DNA from 2 places in the Actinoallomurus rhizosphaericola genome. Region 1 is predicted to be linked to the other one. Evidence: predicted binding sites of a transcription regulator. Region 1 holds the regulator's gene; the other holds the start of a gene.

Evidence for each region. The regulator HspR, encoded in region 1, represses chaperone genes until heat shock. The targets are predictions, from matches to a motif close to ANTTGAGTCNNNNNGACTCAANT.
Region 2: a site for HspR is predicted at 1,430-1,452, ahead of lon (endopeptidase La). Genes of this name have one in related genera too.

Annotation. Positions count from the first base shown of each region.
Region 1 is NZ_JAMXMW010000015.1:48,122-51,528, forward strand. Features, by position in the region: gene clpB (ATP-dependent chaperone ClpB) at 1-1,487, opposite strand, end outside; gene NE234_RS29230 (heat shock protein transcriptional repressor HspR) at 1,488-1,928, opposite strand; gene dnaJ (molecular chaperone DnaJ) at 1,934-3,088, opposite strand; gene grpE (nucleotide exchange factor GrpE) at 3,128-3,407, opposite strand, start outside.
Region 2 is NZ_JAMXMW010000003.1:123,093-126,499, reverse strand. Features, by position in the region: gene NE234_RS08265 (carboxymuconolactone decarboxylase family protein) at 1-319, opposite strand, end outside; gene NE234_RS08260 (LysR family transcriptional regulator) at 391-1,332, shown strand; gene lon (endopeptidase La) at 1,465-3,407, shown strand, end outside.

The DNA.
Region 1 (3,407 bases):
TCCAGGTCGCCGTCGCGCTGGGCGCGCTCGGCCTGGCCGCGCAGGTCGTCGATGCGCTTCTTCAGCTCACCGACCTTGTTCAACCCGGCCTTCTCCCGCTCCCACCGGCCGTTGAGGGCGTTGAGGCTCTCCTGCTTGTCGGCCAGCTCGGCGCGGAGGCGTTCGAGGCGGCGCTTGGACGCCTCGTCGGACTCCTTCTCGAGGGCCAGCTCCTCCATCGTGAGCCGGTCGACCGAGCGCTGCAGCTCGTCGATCTCGACGGGCCGCGAGTCGATCTCCATGCGGAGCCGGGAGGCGGCCTCGTCGACCAGGTCGATGGCCTTGTCCGGCAGGAACCGCGCGGTGATGTACCGGTCGGACAGCGCGGCGGCGGCCACGAGCGCGGCGTCGGAGATCTGCACCTGGTGGTGCGCCTCGTACCGGCCCTTGAGGCCGCGCAGGATCGCGATGGTGTCCTCGACCGTCGGCTCGCCGACGAAGACCTGCTGGAACCGCCGCTCCAGCGCCGGGTCCTTCTCGATCCGCTCGCGGTACTCGTCGAGCGTGGTCGCGCCGATCATCCGCAGCTCGCCGCGGGCCAGCATGGGCTTGAGCATGTTGCCCGCGTCCATGGCGCCCTCGGCGGCGCCCGCGCCGACGACCGTGTGCAGCTCGTCGATGAACGTGACGATCTGGCCGTCGCTCTGCTTGATCTCGTTCAGGACGGCCTTGAGGCGCTCCTCGAACTCGCCGCGGAACTTCGCGCCCGCGACCATCGCGCCCAGGTCGAGGGAGACGAGGCGCTTGTTCTTCAGGGTCTCCGGCACGTCGCCGGCGACGATCCGCTGGGCCAGGCCCTCGACGACCGCCGTCTTGCCGACGCCGGGCTCGCCGATGAGGACCGGGTTGTTCTTCGTACGGCGGGACAGCACTTGCACGACGCGGCGGATCTCGGTGTCGCGGCCGATGACCGGGTCGAGCCTGCCGTCGCGGGCCTGCGCGGTCAGGTCGACGCCGTACTTCTCCAGCGCCTGGTAGGTCTCTTCGGGGTTCTCGGTGGTGACGCGCGCGTGGCCGCGGACCTTCTCGAACGCCTCCAGCAGCGCGTCGGGGGTCGCGCCGTTCTCCTTCAGGAGAGTGGCGACGGGGCCGCCGTCAGTGGCCAGGCCGACGAGCAGGTGCTCGGTGGAGACGTACTCGTCCTCGAGCTGCTTGGCGCGGTTGGCGGCGGTGTTGATCACCTTGAGCAGCGGCCGGGAGGTGTCCGGCGCGTTGACGGTCGATCCGGCGGCCTTCGGCAGCGCGGCGACCTGCTCCTCGGCGCGGCGGCGGATGGCCTGGGGGTCCGCGCCGACGGCCTCGAGCAGCGGCGCGGCGATGCCGTCGGACTGGCCGAGCAGCGCGACCAGCAGGTGCACCGGCTCGACCAGGGGGTTCCCCTCGGTCGAGGCCCGCCGGACCGCCACCGAAACGGCCTCTTGGCTCTTCTGGGTCAGCTTGTAATCCACTTATTCCTCCCCCCGAGATCGCCACAGCACCACGCTGGTCTGCCGGATCGGCACGAGGTCCGCTCCAGTGTCAGAACCGTGGCCGTTCTTCAGTTTGACGAGCCGGGCCGCGACGGCGCGCGTGGACTCCAGCTCGTTGCTCAGCTCCTCGACCATCGCCCGGAGGCGTGCCACCTCGGCGCGTAGTGTCTCGGACTCGCGCTGGAGGTCGAGGATGTGCTTGATTCCGGCGAGGTTGATGCCCTCTTCCTGGGACAGCCGCTGGATCTCCCGGAGCATCACGATGTCCCGCATGGAGTAGCGGCGCCCGCGTCCGGCCGTACGACCGGGGGACACGAGGCCCATCCGGTCGTACGTGCGGAGGGTCTGCGGGTGCAGCCCCGACAGCTGGGCCGCCACCGAGATGACATAGACCGGGCTGTCGTCGCCGAACGGATCCATGATCGTCACCCCTCTCTCGCCAGGTGCAGCAGCTCGCTGCGCAGGTCGTCCCCGTTGTTGCTCGCGCGGATCTTCTCCAGCGCCTCCCGGGTCGTGTCGTCGATGTGCTCCGGCACGTGCACCTCGACGGTCACCAGCAGGTCGCCCTTGGTGCCGTCGCGGCGCGTCGCGCCCTTGCCGCGGACCCGGAACGTGCGCCCGTTCGGGGTGCCGGCCGGAATCCGCAGGGTGACCGGCTGGCCGCCCAAGACCGGCGCCTTGATCTCCGCGCCGAGGGTGGCCTCGGGGAAGGTCACCGGCACGGTGACGGTCAGGTTGTCGCCGGAGCGGCCGAACACCTTGTGCCCCGTCACGTGCACGACGACGTACAGGTCACCGCTGGGGCCGCCGTTCTCGCCGGGCGCGCCCTTGGCCTTGAGCCGGATGCGCTGGCCGTCGGCGACCCCGGCCGGGATGCGCGCCTGGATCGTGCGGGTGCTCTGCGCCCGCCCGCTGCCGTGGCAGGTGGGGCAGGGGTCGTCGACCACGAGCCCACGGCCGTGGCACTCACGGCAGGGCTCGGAGAAGGCGAACCCGCCGGCGTTGCGGCTCTCCTGCCCCGTGCCCTCACAGCGCGGGCAGACCCGGGGCACCGTGCCGTCCTTGGCACCGCTGCCCCGGCAGGTCGGGCAGGCCGCTTCGCTGGTGAGCCGCAGCGGCACCGTCTTGCCGTCCAGGGCCTCGCTGAAGGTCAGCGTGACCTCGGTCTCGACGTCGGAGCCGCGGCGCGGCCGCCGGGGGGCCTGCCGGCGGCCGCCGAACAGCCCACCGAAGAGGTCGCCGATCCGCTCACCGGTGCCGGTCGTGCCTCCGGGCGGGTTGCCGAAGAGGTCGCCCAGGTTGACCCCGAAGCCGCCCTGGGCGCCGCTACGCGGCCGGGCACCCCCGAAGAGGCTGCGGGCGTCGTCGTACTCCTTGCGACGCTTCTCGTCCGACAGGACGTCGTACGCCTCGGAGATCTCCTTGAACTTCTCCTCGGAGTCGGCGTCGCCGCGGTTGGCGTCCGGGTGGTACTGACGCGCCAGCTTCCGGTAGGACTTCTTGATCTCGTCCTGCGTCGCGGTCTTCGGAACACCGAGGACCTTGTAGTAGTCCTTCTCGATGAAGTCCTTGGTGCTCACCGGCGTTCCTTACCTCTTTCGCTGTGGGTCTGCTTCGTCTCAGTCCTCGCCGGCCCCGTCGGGCTCGGCCTCGGCCTTCCCGCCGTCGGCCGCGCTCGCCGGCTCCGGCTCCGAGGCGGCCTCCTCGGCCGACCCGAGGTCGGCGGTCGGCTCGGCGACGGCCACCCGGGCGGGCCGGAGGGTCCGCTCGCCGATGCGGTACCCCGCCTGCAGGATCTGAACGGCCGTCGGCTCCGCGACCTCGTCGGAGTAGGAGTGCATCAGCGCCTCGTGGACGTTCGGGTCGAACGGCTCACCGGCCGTCCCGAACGACTCGAGC
Region 2 (3,407 bases), on a different contig from region 1:
CGTACTCGGCCCGCCAGCGGGCGGCCACGGTGAGGATGACCACCTCACGGACGTCGGCCGGGATGCCGGATCCGGCGATCGCCTGGGCCCACTCCAGCAGGGGCCGGGCTATGCGCGGGTGGCGCAGCATGACGTTGAACGGGCCGATCAGCCTCCCATCGGACAGTGCGGCCGTATAGCCCGCCCCCTCCGCGCTGCGCAGCCGCGTGACCTGCAGCCTGGCGTGGACGGCGCGTTGTTCCTCATCGAGGGCATCGGGAGAGAGGAGGGGCAACCGGCCGCCCAACCCGGAGGCTCCGTTGGTGACGTGCTCGTTCATGCCCTTCACGCTAGAAGTCCCGTAGCCATTCCGCCAGCGAATGCTCCGCATAGTGGATATGCTGATTTCTCATGGACTTCACGGTGGTCGGGCTGCGGGTGCTGCGCGAGGTGGCCGAGCGGGGCACCTTCACCGCCGCCGCCCAGGCGCTGGGCTACACCCAATCGGCCGTCTCCCGGCAGGTGGCCGGCCTGGAGCAGGCCACCGGTGTCCGGCTGTTCGACCGCTATCCAGGCGGCGTGCGGCTGACCACCGCAGGCCGGGCGCTGCTGCACCACGCCGTGACCGCGCTCGACGCGTTGGACGCGGCCGACCGGGAACTGCGCGGCGCGGAAGACGACACCGGCCATGTGCGGCTCGGCTTCTTCCCCACCGCCGGGGCGGTCCTGGTGGGCCGCGCCCTGGCGACCCTGCGCCGGCAGCGCCCCCGCATCCAGGTCACCACCCGGGAGGCGAGCACCCCCTCGCTGGTGCGGGCGCTGCGCGCCGGCACTCTCGACCTCGCCCTGCTGTCCTCCCGGCCACCGCACCGCTCACCCGACACCGACGATCCACCCCTGCATACCGAGCCGCTGCTGGAAGACCGGCTGGTCCTGGCGGTGCCGGCCGGCGGCCGGTTCGCCGACCGCGCCGGCGTCACCGCCCGGCACATCACCGGCGAGACGTGGATCGCCGGCCCGTCCGGCACCGACGAGCCCCTGCTCGGCATCTGGCCGGGGCTGCCCGGACGGCCCCGCATCCACCACGCCGCCCGTGACTGGCTGACCAAACTGCACCTGGTCGCTGCCGGAACCGGCGTCACCACCGTGCCCTCCACCCTGCGGTCCGTGATCCCGCCCGGCGTCCGCCTCGTCACCATCGAGGACCTCCCCGAGGAACGGCGCCGCGTCAGCCTCGTTCGCATGCCGGGCCCCACCACGCCGCCGATGGACGCACTCGTCCACGTCCTCCGCGAACACGCCGCCGACCTCGCCGATCACGACCACCCGCCTGCCGGCCCAGCGGACCGGTGACAGCCGCCGGACCTCGCAAGATTCGCGGGGACGGGCCAGGCCGGGCGCTGATCGCTGACGGCGAACGGGCCGGCGGAAATTAATCAGGGCTCTTCTTTCTTGAGTGTGGGTGACTCAAGCTTTGGAGGCCTGATGAGCAAGAACGTCACTCTGCCGGTGCTGCCCCTCGACGACGAGGTCGTGCTGCCCGCGATGGTCGTGCCGCTCGACCTGTCGGAGAGCGACGTGCGGGCCGCGATCGACGCCGCGCGGGCGAGCTCCGTCTCCCGGGGGCCGGGCATCCGGTCGGAGGACAAGCCGCGGGTGCTGCTGGTGCCCCGGCTCAACGGCAAGTACGCGGCCGTCGGCACGCTCGGCGTCGTCGAGCAGGTGGGCCGGCTGCCCGGCGGCGGCCCGGGCGCCGTCGTCCGCGGCGTCGCCCGCGTGCGCATCGGAGCGGGGACGACCGGGCCGGGCGCGGCCCTGTGGGTCGAGGGCACCGAGGTCGAGGACACCGGGCTCGGCGCCCGCGCCGACGAACTGGCCAAGGAGTACAAGGCCCTCGTCGTCGGCGTGCTGGAGAAGCGCGGTGCCTGGCAGGTCGTCGACATGGTCCGGCAGATCGAGGACCCGTCGGTGATGGCCGACCGGGCCGGCTACGCGTCCTACCTGGGCGCCGAGCAGAAGGTGCGCCTCCTGGAGACGGCCGACGTGACCGAGCGCCTGCAGCTCGCGATCGGCTGGACCCGTGAGCACCTCGCGGAGCTGGACGTCGCCGAGACGATCCGCAAGGACGTCGAGGAGGGCGTGGAGAAGCAGCAGAAGGAGTTCCTGCTCCGCCAGCAGCTCGCCGCCATCCGCAAGGAGCTGAACGAGCTCAACGGTGACCCCTCCTCGGAGGAGGAGGACTACCGCGCGCGGGTGGAGGCGGCCGACCTGCCGGAGAAGGTCCGCGAGGCGGCCCTGAAGGAGGTCGACAAGCTGGAGCGGACCTCCGACCAGTCGCCCGAGGGCGGCTGGATCCGCACCTGGCTGGACACGGTCCTCGACATTCCGTGGAACCAGCGGACCGAGGACGCCTACGACATCGCCGGCGCCCGGCGGATCCTCGACGAGGACCACACCGGCCTGGACGACGTCAAGGAGCGGATCGTGGAGTACCTCGCCGTGCGCAAGCGGCGGGAGGACCGCGGCCTCGGCGTGATCGGCGGCCGCCGGTCCGGCGCGGTCCTCGCCCTCGTCGGGCCTCCCGGGGTCGGGAAGACGTCCCTGGGGGAGAGCGTGGCGCGGGCGATGGGCCGCGAGTTCGTTCGCGTGGCCCTCGGCGGCGTACGGGACGAGGCCGAGATCCGCGGCCACCGGCGGACGTACGTCGGCGCGCTGCCCGGCCGCATCGTCCGGGCGATCCGCGAGGCCGGCACAATGAACCCGGTCGTGCTGCTCGACGAGATCGACAAGGTCGGCGCGGACTACCGCGGCGACCCGACCGCGGCGCTGCTGGAGGTGCTGGACCCCGCGCAGAACCACACGTTCCGCGACCACTACCTCGAGGTGGAGCTCGACCTGTCCGACGTCGTCTTCCTGGCGACGGCGAACGCGCTGGAGACCATCCCCGGCCCGCTGCTGGACCGCATGGAGCTCGTCGCCCTCGACGGGTACACCGAGGACGAGAAGGTCGCCATCGCCCGCGACCACCTGCTGCGCCGTCAGCTCGACAAGGCGGGCCTGACCGCCGACGAGGTGACGATCGGCGACGACGCGCTGCGGCTGCTGGCGGGCGAGTACACCCGCGAGGCGGGCGTACGGAGCCTGGAGCGGGGGATCGCCCGGGTGCTGCGCAAGGTGGCGGCGCAGGTCGCGCTGGAGGAGAAGGCGCTGCCGGTGACGGTCGGCGCCGACGACCTGCGCGACTACCTGGGACGTCCGCGGTTCACGCCGGAGACGGCGCTGAACGAGTCCGAGCGGCGCACGGCGGTGCCGGGCGTCGCGACCGGCCTCGCGGTCACCGGGGCGGGCGGCGACGTGCTCTACATCGAGGCGTCGCTGGCCGACAAGGAGACCGGTGACACGGGCGTGACCCTGACCGGCCAGCTCGG